Regions from separate parts of the Peribacillus sp. SRI_006 genome, predicted to be linked through region 1. Evidence: riboswitches for the same ligand, from Rfam matches in the RefSeq annotation. Region 1 holds a riboswitch; each other region holds the start of a gene.
What was found. A riboswitch is a leader RNA that binds a small molecule or an ion and turns the genes downstream of it on or off. The one in region 1 is predicted to bind thiamine pyrophosphate.
Positions count from the first base shown of each region.

Region 2: linked by a shared signal. The riboswitch ahead of thiC (phosphomethylpyrimidine synthase ThiC) and the one ahead of AC2YHV_RS06160 (ABC transporter substrate-binding protein) in region 1 are both predicted to bind thiamine pyrophosphate.
Region 3: linked by a shared signal. The riboswitch ahead of tenA (thiaminase II) and the one ahead of AC2YHV_RS06160 (ABC transporter substrate-binding protein) in region 1 are both predicted to bind thiamine pyrophosphate.
Region 4: linked by a shared signal. The riboswitch ahead of tenA (thiaminase II) and the one ahead of AC2YHV_RS06160 (ABC transporter substrate-binding protein) in region 1 are both predicted to bind thiamine pyrophosphate.

Region 1 is NZ_JBYCZT010000004.1:22,691-26,904, forward strand. It holds gene AC2YHV_RS06145 (ABC transporter ATP-binding protein) at 1-348, opposite strand, end outside; gene AC2YHV_RS06150 (ABC transporter permease) at 338-1,120, opposite strand; gene AC2YHV_RS06155 (thiamine-binding protein) at 1,117-1,401, opposite strand; gene AC2YHV_RS06160 (ABC transporter substrate-binding protein) at 1,413-2,408, opposite strand; TPP riboswitch at 2,542-2,651, opposite strand; gene AC2YHV_RS06165 (protein-glutamine gamma-glutamyltransferase) at 2,963-3,790, shown strand; gene rarD (EamA family transporter RarD) at 3,884-4,214, opposite strand, start outside.
Region 2 is NZ_JBYCZT010000018.1:17,686-21,899, forward strand. It holds gene AC2YHV_RS22965 (histidine phosphatase family protein) at 1-249, shown strand, start outside; gene AC2YHV_RS22970 (HAD family hydrolase) at 401-1,189, shown strand; TPP riboswitch at 1,306-1,420, shown strand; gene thiC (phosphomethylpyrimidine synthase ThiC) at 1,556-3,337, shown strand; gene AC2YHV_RS22980 (hypothetical protein) at 3,360-3,530, shown strand; gene AC2YHV_RS22985 (DUF3231 family protein) at 3,618-4,127, opposite strand.
Region 3 is NZ_JBYCZT010000002.1:47,015-51,228, reverse strand. It holds gene AC2YHV_RS02590 (ABC transporter ATP-binding protein) at 1-1,085, opposite strand, end outside; gene AC2YHV_RS02585 (ECF transporter S component) at 1,098-1,682, opposite strand; gene tenA (thiaminase II) at 1,697-2,380, opposite strand; TPP riboswitch at 2,514-2,645, opposite strand; gene AC2YHV_RS02575 (hypothetical protein) at 2,757-2,963, opposite strand; gene AC2YHV_RS02570 (protein kinase domain-containing protein) at 3,361-4,089, shown strand.
Region 4 is NZ_JBYCZT010000005.1:107,399-111,612, forward strand. It holds gene thiD (bifunctional hydroxymethylpyrimidine kinase/phosphomethylpyrimidine kinase) at 1-295, opposite strand, end outside; gene thiW (energy coupling factor transporter S component ThiW) at 264-785, opposite strand; gene tenA (thiaminase II) at 801-1,490, opposite strand; TPP riboswitch at 1,588-1,692, opposite strand; SAM riboswitch class I at 1,850-1,954, shown strand; gene AC2YHV_RS08465 (Fur-regulated basic protein FbpA) at 2,125-2,313, shown strand; gene AC2YHV_RS08470 (aspartyl-phosphate phosphatase Spo0E family protein) at 2,563-2,760, shown strand; gene AC2YHV_RS08475 (GNAT family N-acetyltransferase) at 2,829-3,335, opposite strand; gene AC2YHV_RS08480 (DUF459 domain-containing protein) at 3,554-4,214, shown strand, end outside.

The DNA.
Region 1 (4,214 bases):
TTCTAAACCAGCTTTCATCAAAAGGTTTTTTGCCTTTTCTTTATCTCTGGTCCCAGCAAGTTCACTTCCAAGCAAAACATTTTCCAATACCGTTCTCCAAGGTAAAAGGGAAGGCTGCTGAGGCATATAGCTGATATGTCCCTTTAAGCCATTTATCTTTTTACCATCCAATGAAATGATGCCATGATCAGGCTTCAAAATCCCGCCGATCAAGTGAAACAATGTACTTTTACCGCTTCCCGATGGCCCAAGGATCGTGACGAATTCCCCATCATTCACATGGAAATTCATATTCTCCAATATATTCTGCTTACCATCGAAAGAATAGGAGACGTCTTTAATTTCCAGCTTCACCCTTTTCGCCCTCCTTTCTCTTCCAAGAGACCAAGTATTTCTCCAGGAAAGTGATGATTCCAAAAAAAATCAGGCTCATTCCCATAATGATGAAAATGGCTACAAACACCCGATCTGTCCTGAACGCTGAAGAAGCGAGAGTCATATAAACACCAATCCCCGATTTTGCCCCAAGCCATTCCGAAATAACCGCACCCATTACACTATAGGTAGCCGAAATTTTCAGGCCGGAGAAAATGAACGGGATCGAGTGAGGAAGTTCCAGCTTCCAAAATAACTGGTTTTTCCCCGCTCCCATCATCTTGAAATAATGCTTAAGCTCGTATGGTGTCTGGCGAAAACCGTCCAATGATGCGACCGCAACCGGAAAAAAACATACAAGTGAAATCACGATTAACTTAGGCAGCATGCCAAAGCCAAACCAGATCACCAAAAGCGGCGCCAAAACAATGATAGGTATATTTTGTGATAGTATGAGCAGAGGATAAACCGCGTCCTTCACACCTGGAAATAGGTGTAGGATTGCCGCGATCAATAAGCCGATGCAGCTTCCAATAAAAAAACCTGACAACGCAAGCTCGGTTGTGGATATAAGGTGTCCGTAAAGATTGCGGGACGACTCAATTCCTTCAATGAAAATGGCCGATGGAGCGGGAAGCAGCCATTCTTCAACTTTCAATAAGACTGTCACTGACTCCCATACAATCAGCAACAATAATAAAAGAAAGAAGGGAGCCCCCTTCTTCCAAATCCCCCTTCCGATCATGCCCGATATTTCTCCGTTAACGTATCCATCGTAATCCCGCTTGGCTGATATAATATTTTCACTTGGGAAATGACATTCGGCGATCCTATTTCAATCATTCTTACATTCATTTTTTCTATCACGGCAAAAAGCTCGGAAAGCTCCCCCTCCATTGTCGTTTCAAGCGGGTGAACCTCATACTTGACACCTGATTCTTCAATGATCTTGATTGCTTCATCGACCATAGGGATGACATTTTCCCCTTTAGGAATAATTTGTATACTAATTAATGAATTGGCCATTGTATTTCCTCCTATTTTGGTAAAAATTCATTGGTAAATGCCTTTTCAGGATCGAAATCACCTTCAAGAAGCTTATTTTCAGTCATCCACTCACTGTAATTCTTCCAAATTTCAAGCTTTTGTTCACCCCATCGCGGAGCATCATCCTGATACTTGGCTGCAAGCCACTCCTGGCTTTTCTTCACTAGTTTTGGATCAAGATCCGGTGCAGACTCAATTAACATATCTGCTGCATCATCAGGATTCTTAATCGCAAACTGGTACCCTTTCGAAGCTGCATGGACGAATGCTTTAACAGTCTCGGGATCTTCTTTTATCATCTTTTCATTTGTAGTCAAAACAGGCGTATAGTAATCAAGCTTATCAGAGTATTCGGTTAAGTACACCATATTAAGCTTTTCATTTCGCAACTCAGCCTCAATGCCTGTCCAACCATAATAAATCCAGGCAAAATCTATATCCCTTTTAACCGAAGTGAAAAAATCCATGTCTCCTGTATTGACTATGTCCACTTCATTTACATCCGCATTTTCCTTTTTCATGAGTGAATCAATAATGGCCTTTTCAACCGGAGATCCCCAGCCACCGTACGTTTTCCCTTCAAAATCCTTGGGAGTCGTAATGTCCTTAGCCTCAGGGGAAGCGAATCCCGAAGTATTATGCTGGATGACGGCAGCTACCGAAACAATCGGCACACCCTGTACGCGGGCCTGCGTTATGCCCTCTTGATAGCTCACGCCAAATTCAGATTTCCCTGAAGCGACAAGCTTATCAGCTCCAGCTTCACCTGGCATGATAATTTCCACATCAAGACCTTGTTCTTTAAAATAACCTTTTTCCTTGGCTACATACAATCCTGTATGGTTTGTATTCGGTGTCCAATCGAGCACGACCGATACCTTCTTTAATTTTTCATTTTTAGATGCTTCTTCTTTTTCATTAGTTCCGCCTGCTCCGCATCCAGCTAAAAGGAAGAACGAAGTTAACAGTGGTAAGAATTTATTCAAGTCATTATCCTCCTACACATCTTATAAGATTCATATGCCGGAACCATAATAGGGATCCAGGGCTATTCAAATACTGGATAAAAAAGCAAAAAACGCCCGAAGATGAATTCGGACGTTAACATACAAAACAGAAAATCAGTCATAATATGTTCCCTCCGCTGGCATCACCCAGATCAGGTTCAAAGAGTCAGCATCTAATGGATGCAATCTCAGCCAGCAGTACTGGCCCCCCTACATTTCTCGCACATATGAACTTTTCTCTCTCATTATATCAATTCATAGGGAAAAAGGAATACTAATTTGCTTCTTCTCGCTAATTGGAAAGGTATTCCTGGCACTTCAGGATACCTGCAAATATCTTTTGGAACGAAAATCATTGAAAGGAAAATAATTCTGCCTCGTTCCGTTCCAATCATTCTTGGCTGCAACGGCGGCTGGCACGTTCCAAATAGTCATTTCTTTTCAAGCATTCATATAATGAGCATTACTTGTAGACATTTTTGTTTACTTGTTTTATTAAACCCTTAATTTCATAAGCAAAAGGTGGATATGTCATGATAAAGATTAATCACAAATGGTTAGATGTCAGTCAAATCCAACCAGGTACAGCCTCTGCCAAATCGCTTGAAACTCTTCAATGCTTGGCGGAAGATTCTAACGTTTTTGAATACCGGAACTTTGGGGATTTTAATTTCGAGATACAGCTGAGGAACCGAGTCATAGAGGCAGCTATTGCGTTGGATAAAAGCGGTCCGGATTTTTCCACACTTGAGGAGTCTCAATCCAATCAACGTTATTGGCACCTTTCAAAGGATGGCACCTTTACCCTTCAGCCAGGGATTCTCCCTCATGCTGCGCTCGTTGACATTTTCATGAATGGAGGGCTTTATGCCTTCGAATGCGGTACAGCAATGGTCGTCACTTTTTTAAAGGCGATTTTGGATTTGATCGGCCCTAGGAATTTCGACCATCTTTTTTCAGACCTATTTTTATATGACTTTCGCCCTCCACAGAATATGGCTCTCATTATTCATCAAGGAAGGGATTATTTACCAGGTGATTGCGTTTACTTCAAAAACCCTGATCACGACTTGGCAACCCCTGAATGGCAAGGTGAAAATGCCATATTATTAGGGAATAACCTCTTTTATGGCCACGGGATCGGGATTACCACTGCACAGGGAATCATCGATGAATTAAATAGCAATAGAAAGCCATTCGCCACCATATCAGCATTTCTGACAACGCATATCATTTCCCTGGATAGTTCCTTCTATAGACAATTCCAACTAAATAATCCCCGTGCCAAGCCCGATAACAGTCCTGCCAGCCTTTCCAATTGTATTGTTTCTGAAATAGGTTCGAAGATATACCTTTCATGACCCTGGCATTTCGCCTATGCCATAAATCCGTTTTATTGAATATCGACATAAAAAAATGCTTGGGCAGAAAATTCCCCAAGCATTTTTTTCTATTCAAGCACCAATATTCCCTTTGCCTTTGAACCTGCGGGCACTTGCCTGCCCCCATTTCGTTATGGATAGTGTATAAACAGCCAAGGCTGACCATATGAACAAAAAGGCTAAAAGATGTGCTTTGGTGAAACTTTCATGATAGACGAATACCCCGATCAATAAAGATAAGGTCGGAGCGATATACTGAAAAATGCCAAGCATCGATAACGGGATCTTCTCGGCCCCTTTTGCAAAATATAAAAGAGGCAATGCCGTAGCAATCCCGCCCCCCACCAACAGCAAGCTTGTGCTCCCGTCTGTAAAGAATTGCATTTCCGACCTGTTCATCAAG
Region 2 (4,214 bases), on a different contig from region 1:
ATCTGGATTCGCTGCTGCTCGGTGATCAACAAGCAGACAAGGGCGGAAATTAAGTTTGCTGAGCAAAGAATCAATAAAGTATTGGATGAAGTCTTTGCAAAGGGGGAAAGGAATGTTCTGATCGTGAGTCATGCCGCCCTCATGGTATATATGAGGAAAGAGCTGATCCGACGGGGGTTCACCGGTCCAAAGTTCAAGATTGCTAGAAATGGAAAATTGTATGTATTTGAAAGCGGAAAAGGGAAATGAATATATGGTTCCCACCGGAAAAGGTAAGCCATTTTGCGAAGAAAGAGACATGCATTTTCCGAATAGTTATTCTTTTTTTATTGGTTGTGGTTTATTATTGTAATAGTGTAATTTTTACGAATTCAATATTGGGGAAAGAGGGGTGGACATTTTGCTGAAGGCAGTTTTTTTTGATTTAGATGATACATTACTATGGGATCAGAAAAGTGTAAAAGAGGCTTTTGTGGCCACATGCGAAGTTGCCAAGGAGAAATATGGTCTGAATGTCGACGAGTTTGAAGAAGCGGTGCGGAAGGAAGCGCGTGATCTTTATTCTTCTTACGATACATATGCATTCACTCAAATGATCGGAATCAACCCATTTGAGGGACTATGGGGGAATTTTCAGGATGATCATGATGAATTCCGGAAGATGGCCGGGATTGTACCGGCTTATCGGAAAGAAGCGTGGACGAGGGGCTTGAAGGCATTAGGGATCGATGACCCGGAATTTGGGCTTGAACTGGCAGAACGTTTCCCGGCCGAAAGACGCAAAAAGCCATTTATCTATGAAGAAACATTCCGTGTTCTGGATGAATTAAAAGGGAAGTACAAATTGCTATTGCTTACGAACGGATCTCCTGAGCTGCAAAATACCAAACTTGAAATAACGCCTGAACTGGTTCCTTATTTCGACCAAATCGTGATTTCAGGCGCATTTGGACGAGGTAAACCGGATGCCTCCATTTTTGAGCATGCTTTGGAAATCATGGAGCTAGATAAGGATGAAGTATTGATGGTCGGCGATAATTTAATGACCGATATCCTTGGAGCATCACGGGTAGGCATAAAGTCGGTTTGGATAAATCGCCATGATAAGGAACGGAATGAAGTGATTCCAACCTACGAAATCACGCATTTAGAGGAGCTTTTCCCTATCCTTGGGGGCCTGGGGAATTAATTGGCGGTCCTCCTCCAAATAACAAATTTTAGATGATTGCAGAGAAAATACTAGGTCTTTTAAATTATTTACAGAATGAAAAGGGTGAGATATAGTTACCCTGTAATCAATTAAATTATTCAGACTAGGGGTGTCCAATAAAAGTTGGGCTGAGAGAGAAGCGCTTAAGCTTCTTAACCCTCAGGACCTGATCTGGTTCATACCAGCGTGGGGAAGTTAGAATCTACTTAACGATGACCTTTCAACTGGTCATTTCTGTAGTCATACTAACGTTAGCCGGGTCTTAAATATGAGACCTGGCTTTTTCGTGCGAAATGGATTGGATTTTGTCCTTTTTAAATGAACTTAAAAAGGAGAAATGAAATCATGAAGAGTAATTCAGTAAATGACATGAACGTTTCAATTATGTCCAGTTTTGCCGGAAGTAAAAAAGTGTATGTTGAGGGATCTAGACCCGATATTAAAGTACCTATGCGTGAAATTGAGCTAAGTCCGACGACAGGGGCATTCGGCGAAGAGGAGAATCCGCCTTTACGTGTATATGATACAAGCGGCTTCTATACGGATTCAGAATATCCGATTGATATTCATAAAGGCCTTGCCCCGATTAGACGCAGCTGGGTTCTGGAACGGGAAGATGTTGAAGAGTATGAAGGGCGTGAAATAAAGCCGGAAGATAACGGATATAGAAAAGTGGAGTCACAATCCAATGCCGAAGTTTTTCCGGGATTGAAAAGAAAACCATTGCGTGCGGTGAAAGGGAAAAACGTAACCCAGCTCCATTATGCCCGCAAAGGGATCATTACTCCAGAAATGGAGTTCATTTCGATCAGGGAAAATGTAGCCCCTGAGTTTGTAAGGGAAGAGGTAGCTAGCGGGCGGGCTATCATTCCGGCAAATATTAACCATCCTGAAAGTGAGCCCATGATCATCGGACGTAATTTTCACGTGAAGATAAATGCGAATATTGGAAATTCAGCTGTCAGTTCATCGATCGAAGCTGAAGTGGAGAAAATGACTTGGGCTACACGATGGGGTGCAGACAACATAATGGATCTTTCCACAGGAAAGAATATTCACACGACGCGGGAATGGATTATCAGGAATTCACCTGTGCCTGTTGGGACGGTTCCGATATATCAAGCATTGGAAAAAGTGAATGGGGTCGCGGAAGATTTAAATTGGGAAGTATTCCGGGATACATTAATCGAGCAGGCTGAGCAAGGTGTCGATTACTTCACCATACACGCTGGTGTGCTTTTGCGATACATCCCAATGACAGCAAAGCGAGTTACGGGGATTGTTTCCCGGGGAGGCTCCATCATGGCACAATGGTGCTTGGCCCACCACCAAGAAAGCTTTCTCTATACACACTTTGAAGAGATTTGTGAAATCATGAAGACGTATGATGTTTCTTTCTCATTAGGTGACGGTCTCCGTCCGGGATCCATTGCAGATGCAAACGATGAGGCACAATTTGCGGAATTGGAAACACTTGGGGAATTGACGAAGATTGCTTGGAAGCACGATGTTCAAGTCATGGTGGAGGGACCCGGTCACGTACCGATGCATTTGATTAAAGAAAATATGGATAAACAGCTGGAAGTCTGTCAAGAAGCACCATTCTATACCCTGGGACCATTGACGACGGACATAGCTCCTGGATACGACCATATCACTTCTGCGATTGGTGCTGCCATGATTGGATGGTTTGGAACGGCCATGCTTTGCTATGTGACACCGAAAGAGCATTTGGGACTTCCGAATAAAGAGGATGTTCGGGTAGGGGTCATTACTTATAAAATTGCAGCACACGCAGCTGATCTTGCAAAAGGCCATCCGCAGGCAAGAAAACGGGATGATGCCCTTTCGAAGGCTAGATTCGAATTTCGTTGGAGAGATCAATTCAATCTTTCCCTTGATCCTGAAAGGGCGGTTGAATATCACGATGAAACTCTTCCGGCAGAAGGTGCCAAAACAGCCCATTTCTGTTCAATGTGCGGACCGAAATTCTGCAGTATGAGAATCTCTCAGGACATCCGTGATTTGGCGAAGGAAAAGGGTCTGGGCTTTGAGTCGGTAATTGATGAAGGGCTTAAAGAAAAAGCGAATGAATTTAGGAAAACGGATGGGGAAATCTATCAATGATTCCGACGAGAGGGAGAATTCGATGAATCGGGTAATCCAGATAAAAGTTGAAATGAAACAGTTGGAAACTCAATTGGAGCAGCTGAAAAGGGAGCTGAATATTTTTCGGGAGAATTGCAACCATGAATTTGTGAAAAATGATTATAGTCAACAATGTACAAAGTGCCACTTGATCGAAAGTCTTCAATGGTAATGATTCCTTAATCGTCCTTTTGGAATGAATCCCTTAATCATGTTGATTCGATTACAAAACATGATTAAGGGGATCTATCATTACTATTTACATACTTGTTTTATTGATATGAAGGGGAGGAGGGACAAGCCATCCTTTTTCCTTATTCAATCTTAGGAAGTCAGCACCCAATGCAGCTTTGTTGGTATGGAATTGCGCAAACATCTGTGCAATATCTTCGCGGATGCATTGACCCATCATTTGGCTGCAAGCAACTAATCCTGCATTAATATCGATTGATACTGAAGCGGAGATTTCAGGATCTTGAAGACGTGCCCCGACGGGAATATCCTCCAAATTAGCTTTAGGCCTTTCAGGTGGTGAGGGAGGCAGTCCTACGTTATTTTCTTTTAATAATGATTCAAGTTGGTCATGTTCCTGTTTCCCTTGATAGATCACTTCAACAAGCAATTTATGCAGGTCTTTGTCGCCAGTATGATTAAGCATGGTTTGATGACAGGCAATCAACCCTTTTGTAGTTGTTAGAAATGCCCATGTTCCAAAAACCTCTCCGTAATGCATAGGCTCATCTTTCGGATTTCCGCTTAAAATTCCCATAACCATCCTCCTTGAAATTCATTAACGAATTTAAGTTACCCTGAATTCATCCAAGCATGCATCGTTGGTGTTTGGGAAATGTTAGAG
Region 3 (4,214 bases), on a different contig from region 1:
TGCGGCCTTTTATCAATTCGCAATGAATAAGCAATCTCTTCATATACAGTATTTGCAACGAACTGAAACTCAGGATTTTGAAAGACAAACGTCATATGATCCGTTGGATTTTTCACCTTTTTAATCGGTGTTCCCAATAATTCATACTTACCATTCGTTTTTATGAACTGCATCAGTGCATGCAAAAGAGTACTCTTCCCCGCGCCATTTTCACCCCTGATTACAATCCATTCACCTGAATGGACCTTCAGCTCTTCAATCATGATTTTCTCCTCTTTATTCCGAAAACCGCGAAATCCTTGCACATCCATAAGGGGTGAATCATCTGTAAATGGGTGTTCCCGAATCGGTGCATACTGCTGTATATATTCATCCCAAACACCTGGGAACCAAATTCCATGTTCTTTCATTTCATTTTTATATAGTGAAAGAATGGTGTCTCTTGGACCATCAGCTATGATTTGACCATCATCGTTAAAAAGCACGATTCTTTCGATGAATTCTAAAACATGGTCAATTTTATGCTCGACGATAATAACCGTTTTGTCTCGTCCGACTTCCATCAACAATTCCCAGATTTCTTTCGTTCCTTCCGGATCAAGCATGGCGGTTGGTTCATCTAAAAATATCACTTCTGGTTCAAGGGCCAATACTGAAGCGATTGCCAGACGTTGTTTCATCCCGCCTGATAATGTTTCAATACTTGTATGGCCCAGGTTCAATCCTACTTTACGGAAATGATTTTGAATCTTCTCTTTCATTTCTTCTTTAGGGACGGAAAGATTCTCAAGGACGAAGGCAATTTCCTCATCGGCAAATGGCATGCAAAACTGACTATCAGGGTCTTGAAAAACATACCCCCACGAAGAAGGGCATTTCAATTTCTCCGTTTTCATCGGTACTTCGATGGAATTCGGAATCAATCCGCTTAACACTTGTAAAAGAGTCGACTTACCACATCCTGATGGTCCCAACAATAGCACTTTTTCTCCTTGATCGAACGATAATGATAGGTCCTTGAATATCAAAGATTCATCACCGGGAAATTTCATTCTTAACTTTTCAACAGAAACGATTGGTTCCATGGCCCTCAACCTCTACTTTTGATCCAGTTCTGCATAATCTTTATTTGAAACCGGACGCACAAGATTAGTTACTCCTGTTGCTTCCAGGACTTTAACTAGATAATAGGCAGTCACTCCTGCAAAGAATATGGAACCCACAAACCTCGCTATCATGAATAACGATAGATTCCAAGTTGAAAGCGCACCTATTTCCCCGTATGCAAAATCCATGATAACTGATGCCAGGCAGGAAGCTATCGCAGCTAAAACGGCCACCGGCATATTGAATTTTTTATATTTGAACGCCATGAACACCAGTTCCGCGAACAAACCTTGTACCACCCCATATAACAGTACGGTCAGCCCCCATGGTGAACCAAGAAAGAACTCCCCGGAAGCTGCAGCTATCTCCGCCAAAAGTGCCACACCCGGTTTCCGTAAAATTAAAAAGGCGACGGGGCCAGCTATAAACCACATTCCATAAATAAGTTGATCCAGATGTAACCCTAATGGTTTAACTGAATAATAAATCGAACCCCAAAGGATATAAACGATTCCAAATGCTACCGCAATTACGATCGTGACCAATATGTCCGTTAATTTCAATCCTTTTTTCATTGTTTCATTCCCCTTTATACTTCTAGTGTTTCCTTATGCACAGGCCATGTCTCTAAACGATAAGCCATTTCCCAAAATGAGTATTCATATTGGCTGCTGAGGATAAAATGCTCTTTCATTCTTTCCTTATCTTCGTCTGTCACTTTTTCAGCAATTTCATCAAGCCTGGCAATTTGTTCTTCCACCAAAGTACGGAACCACTCCCCTCCGTAAGCCGCTATCCATTCTTGATAAATCGGCTCTTCCGGAATGCACCCTTGCAGTCTTTCACCTATTTCATAATACAGCCAGTAACACGGCAAGATAGCTGCAATAACATCCCCTAAATGTCCCGAATAAGCCGCACGATACATGTGGGAAGTATAAGCATAAGCAGTCGGGGCAGGTTTGAAATTATCCCGTTCTTCTTTTGTGATGCCTAATCTCTCAGAAAAATTCTCATGAAGCTTCAACTCCGCTTCATATGTTCCTTGTGCATGGCCGGCAAGCCTGCTTGTTGTATGTAAATCTGTAGCTTTGACTGCCCCTAAAGCTTGAACCCTGGCAAAATGGGATAAATAATAGGCATCTTGCATGACATAATAGCGGAAACACTCCAATGGCAATGTGCCATCTCCTATTCCTGCAACAAACGGGTGATTAAAACTAGCTTCCCAAATATGATCAGCTTCCTGACGAATTTCCTCTGAAAACTTCATGTCCATTACCTCCAAATAATATTTTTCAAGAAATGTTACGAAAAAAAACCTTTTATCCCCCTTTTTTTGCAAACAAAAAACCACTTTCTTAAACGTAAAGAAAGTGGTTGTACTTGAAAAATACAGAAACGTATTGTTCCAGACCCCACTTCCCTACGCTGGAATAAACCAGATCAGGTTCTAAGGGTCTTAAAGTCATACTTTAATCTCAGCTTTTGTGGGTAAAAAATCAACTTTTACCTATAAAGCACCCCTAGTGGTACAAATTGTATATTAAATTCATTTGCCTTTATATTAACACGATAAATCCAATTGTCAAACGTATTAGAAAAGTTTTCTTGATTTAGGGTTACTAAACTTTCAATCCTCCATCCCCTCATTTCCCGTAGCCTTCAAAGAATTTGATCAAAGGGAGCTCAGTTAGTAGTTTACTCGTGAGTTTTACCGGTTTACTCGTGAATTCTACTGTTTTACTCGTGAGTTTTGCCGGTTTACTCGTGAATTCAGCTGCTTTACTCGTGAGTTTTGCAATTTTACTCGTGAATTTAATGAATTCACAGTAATCCCCTTTTGAACTTTCCATCAAACCAGCTCACTATTGTGACGCCGGTTAGGGATTTCCCAAAGCAACTTCTCAACTCGCGCCCATCCACCTCATCACCTCCTACTCATTTATTATGAATTCATTTTAGTAAACTTAATATTTTTAAAAACCATATAATTTCATAATGTGAAATTATAGGAAAAATTTATTTTTAATTGTGAACTATCAAAAGATCGCCCCGAAGAAATGACTTTCATTACCGCATTATCAAAAATCAGTGTTAAACTATCCATGTTCATTCATATTTCCAGCTTAATTAATAACGGCCTTTTTTTGTTCTTGACTTGAATAGATGAAAGTGGTGAGGAAAGTTTCAATTTTTCGTTCCTTTAGAAAGTTATACCAATTTTTTGTGGATATTCCTTTAAAAAAGAGTGTGGTTTTGAATTACCGCTACGAGGTAAAAGCTGTAATCGGAACAGGAAGCTACGGTATTGTTTATCGTTGCAATGATTTGAAAAAGAATGAAAATATAGTGATCAAACAGCTCCGGAAAAGTAAACGCCGCAGCAAAAAAGAGCTGAAACAGTTTGAAAATGAAATTTCCATATTACGAATGTTAAACCACAGAAATATCCCTAAATTTCACGAGAAATTTTCGCAAGATGGAAATGTTTATTTTGTGATGGATTTCATAGAAGGGAATAATTTAGAAGACCATATTTTCTCGAATCAATTAACGTTCAATGAGAAAGAGTCTCTATATTTTCTGGATAAGCTGGTCGATTTAGTATGTTATCTACATGAGCATGACATTTTCCATCAAGATTTACGTATACCGAATATTCTACTTAAGAACCATCAGCCCATTTTGATAGACTTTGGTTTGTCCAAGATGATCAATTCCGCCAACCTCGCAAAAGAATCCATTTTGCAGCTGAAAAGGCAGGATTTTTACGACTTGGGGGAAATACTTCTATATGTACTTTATACGACGTACGCTTCCAAAAGTAAAAAAGCACTTCCTTGGACAGAAGAGCTTTCGTTAGAAAAAGAAACCGTGCATTTACTGAAAAGGTTATTAAGCATCCAAGAACCTTACTCAGATATTAAAGAAATCTCAATGGACCTGAAGGCTGTATTGAAGTCAAAGAATTGGAATTAGCTGCTGCTGCCCCGCCCTTTTCTCTTGTAGCGGTCACTTCCACTCATGGGATACCTTTTGTACCCCCGGCTGCTGCTGCTGCTGCCTCGGCGATAATGCCCATGTCTTCGCTCACTGCTGCCTTG
Region 4 (4,214 bases), on a different contig from region 1:
TGGCAGGCATGAAGGTTTTAAGGGACGCAGCGACCGTTTCCACGGTTTCTTTTGATCCAAGCATGCCTATTTTTACTGCATCGACAGGAATATCTTCAAAGATAGCAGCAATTTGATCCGATATGATAGCAGTTTCAATGGGCTGTACAGAACGGACTTCCATTGTGTTTTGGGCGGTTACGGCTGTGATGGCAGACATTCCAAATACACCATGTGCAGAAAATGTTTTTAAATCCGCTTGTATTCCAGCACCGCCCCCTGAATCAGAGCCTGCGATCGTTAATGCTGTTTTCATAAAAAAACCCCTTCATATAAGTATTTTTTAGCAATATTTTAAGTAATATGAAAGCTAAAATCGCACCTGCGAATGAACTGAACATAAAAGCCGGTAAAAAACCAAAAAGAGCAGCTTTTTCTCCCAATAGGAGGGTTGCAAGCGGATAACAGGCCAGGGAACCGAGAAAGCCGGTCCCGATCACTTCCCCTAAACAGGCGAATTTTAAGCTTTGTGTTTTTCGGTAAAGGATGGCGGCCAAAAGTGCACCAATCATGCTGCCGGGAAAGGCGAAAATTGAACCGGTACCAATCATGTTTCTAATGATGGAAACTAAAAAAGCTTGTGTCACCGCATATGCAGGCCCCAATAGAACCGCCGTCAGGACATTTGCCAGATGTTGAATAGGAAAGATTTTTGCAAATCCTGCAGGGATGAAAATAAATGAACTGGTAAGCGTCGTTAAAGCCGTGATCATGGCAGTCAATGTCAGTTTCTTGATAGGGTTCATCCTCATGTCAACCACCTACAGAGGCCAATCCTGCTCATTTTGAACCATGTCCCAGAATAAATATTCATATCGGGAAGTAACCAAAAAGTGCTTTTCTAATCTAAGAAGTTCCTTTTCAGGCATGCCTTCCGTCAATTCTTCCAACAAAGCGATCAGCCACTTGTGTGCTTCCCCGAATTCAGGAGATGAATAGGACCTTATCCAATCTGCGTAGCGATTGTTTTCCAGTGCTGCTCCATTTTGTTCTTTTAATAGCAAACCGATTTCATAATAATCCCAAGCGCAGGGCAGGAGACAGGCGATCAAGTCTGCCAAAGTCCCATGCTGAGCTGCATTTAGCATGTAACCTGTATAGGCTAGAGTGGTTGGAGTAGGTTCTGTATTTTCCAATTCCTTGGAGCTGATCCCGAATTCGGAAGCATAATGCCGATGAATATCCATTTCCACTTGAAGGGTTTCATTTAAAATGCTCGCAAATTTTGCCATGGTTTCGATGTTATGGGCTTTGATGACACCTAAAGCAAAGAGCTTGGAATAATCCATGAGATAGACATAGTCCTGCTTCAGGTAATAGGCAAATTTCTTTTCAGGAAGTGTGCCGTTTCCAATTGCCTGGACAAAGGGATGTGAATGATTCCTTTTCCAAATCTCTTTTGCCCGTGCATGCAGTCTATCACTGAATGTTTCTAATTTTGTATTCTCCATTGTTCATCCTCCTATAGAATGGCTCCCTTTGCCTTTGTTAAATAAAAAACCCCGTTCCTGAATACGGAACGGGGTAGATGGATATAGTCTGTGAAATGGACGATATCATCCACTTCCCTCCGCCGGTATGAGCCGGTTCAGGTTCAAAGGGTCCGGAACTAATTCCATCTCAGTCTTAAAAAAGACTCCCCTAGTGGTGTGAATTGTATGTAATTACTGACATCATATCAGAAAGACAAGAAAATGCAACCCGTATTTGAAAGAGGAATCACTTTATGTCCAGGAAAAAAGGGAGAACCAGGTAATTGACTTTTGAAGATTATTAGGATAGAATCATTTCTACATCATTATATATTGAATTCTTATCCAGAGAGGTGGAGGGACTTGGCCCTATGAAACCTCGGCAGCGGACCCGTTTAGGGAACTGTGCTAAATCCAACAAGCATATGCTTGGAAGATAAGAAGAGCCGAACGGACACTGTCAGCCTCTTCTTAAATTAGAAGGGGCTTTTATTTTTGGGAAATAACGTTTAGTGACATACTAGAAAAGGTATATATTATTTGGTGAAATCAAACAAGTTGATAAAGTTTAGCTAACTAGAAGCAGGCACTAGGACGGAAAGGAGCCATTTACATGGCAGAATTATTTAAGAGGATTGAACAGAGGAAGGCAAAACTCATTGAAGAGCTATTGGCCAATGGAGTATACAAAACCTCTGATGAAAGGCACCTTTATGATGCCCCATTAAAAGTACTTGAAGATGAATATAAAATTGTTATAAATAGACCTAATAACGAGTCACCTTCTGAATGGATGACATAGTAATCGGAATACAATATTTGGATTTTTGGATAAGGGATATGATGTAAGCATTCGCAGTCTACACTAGTGGATGCTTTTTTTGCGTTTTTTAGAAAACGACACAAATTATACATAATTAAATAACAAAATAGGTGTTTTGTCACATTTGACCTATAAAATAACACATTTAATTTCTGGAAAATAGTTGATTTTAACTAGTGATTTCATTATGATAAAAGTGTAAAAATATTGAATAAATGGGAGGTGGCTATGATGCATTGCCGTAAGGTAACTATAGAAAAAGTAGAAGAGAAGAGACAGGAAATGATAAAGTTGGGTGCGATTTACGGCTTAACAAGTCTGCTGACTGTACAAGCCAGCCAAGAATTGGATACGCTATTGAATGCGTTAGCAAGTAAAAGAGATTCTGAATATTTTTCCCTTCAAGAAGCATATAGGTATTTTTAAATTAGCAATTCGACCTGTATTAATCTAAAAAAGCTACTGCTCAAGGCAATAGCTCTAAAGAATTATATTTAAATATCGACACGTTTACCTAGAATGATCAAATCCCGCTCAATGCCATCCATCTCGGCAACTTGAGGTAAATGTGCCCATTCTTCAAACCCGAATTTAGAAAAAAGCTTAAGGCTTGGTGTATTATGGGCGAAAATGAAACCCAATAAAGTCTTAACACCTAATTTTGGACTCAATTCAATTGCCTTTCGAATCGAAATTTGTCCAATTCCTTTTCCCCGGAAATAATCATCAATGTAAATGCTGATTTCGGCAGTGGAATTATATGCCGGTCGGCCATAAAAGGATTGAAAGCTCATCCATCCAGCGGTTTTCCCTTCTATAGTAATGATATATAGCGGTCTACTTTCTGAATGATGTTCCTCAAACCATTTAACCCTCGATTGGACGGATACAGGTTCCGTATCTGCCGTGACCATCCTTGAAGCAATTGTCGAATTATATATTTCAACAATTCTGGGTAGATCAGATAGTTCTGCCTCTCTAAACTCTATGTGTTCTTCCATGATTTAAACTCCTAACTATCATTTATTCAATCTCCAGAATGAAGGGTAATCCCGTTTTTGGTTTTAGGGACGTTGAATGAAACCCAATCCATTGAAAGTTTTATATTATCATACACTTTTTATTCTTTATCTGACAATTCTTTTTTATGTTAGTACTGCAGATTTTTTGGGTATGAAAAAGATTAAATACTTCTAGTAAAAAACAAGAGGAGAACCAAATGAAAAAATTGGCAGGTATATTGATTATCGTACTGTTTATATGTTTTGCTGCATATGAATTTCAGGCCTCGGAGTCGGAAGATGTGCAAAGGGTCATGGCTTTTGGAGATTCATTAACCTATGGAAAAGGGGATAAGGACGGGGAAGGATATATAGATGGCCTTGAAGATGAATTGAATAATCCCCAATCGGAGCAAAAAGTGAGTTTTTGGAATTACGGTATTAAAGGCCAGGAAACGGATGGGGTGATGAAACAGCTAGATGATTACCGAATTAAAACGAAACTTGATGAAGCCGATACTTTCATTGTTTTTATTGGAACGAATGACTTGATCAATAGTAATGGCGGGAACTTGGAGAAAATAAGTGACCGAAAAATCAATGAGGGTAAACGGGAATATATCAACCATCTGAAAAAGATTACATCAACACTGATAGAGGCAAACGATAAAGCGGATATTCTGGTAATAGGACTATATAACCCAATTAAAGACAATCAAAAACTTGAAAAGCACATTCGCGATTATAACGAGTCAATAAAGGGATTAGCCGATAAAGGTGAAAGGATGTTATTCATTCCTACAAATGATCTTTTTGAAGATGAAAAGAAAACAAAGTATTTCAGTGATAAGTTACATCCGAATGAAAAAGGGTATCAGC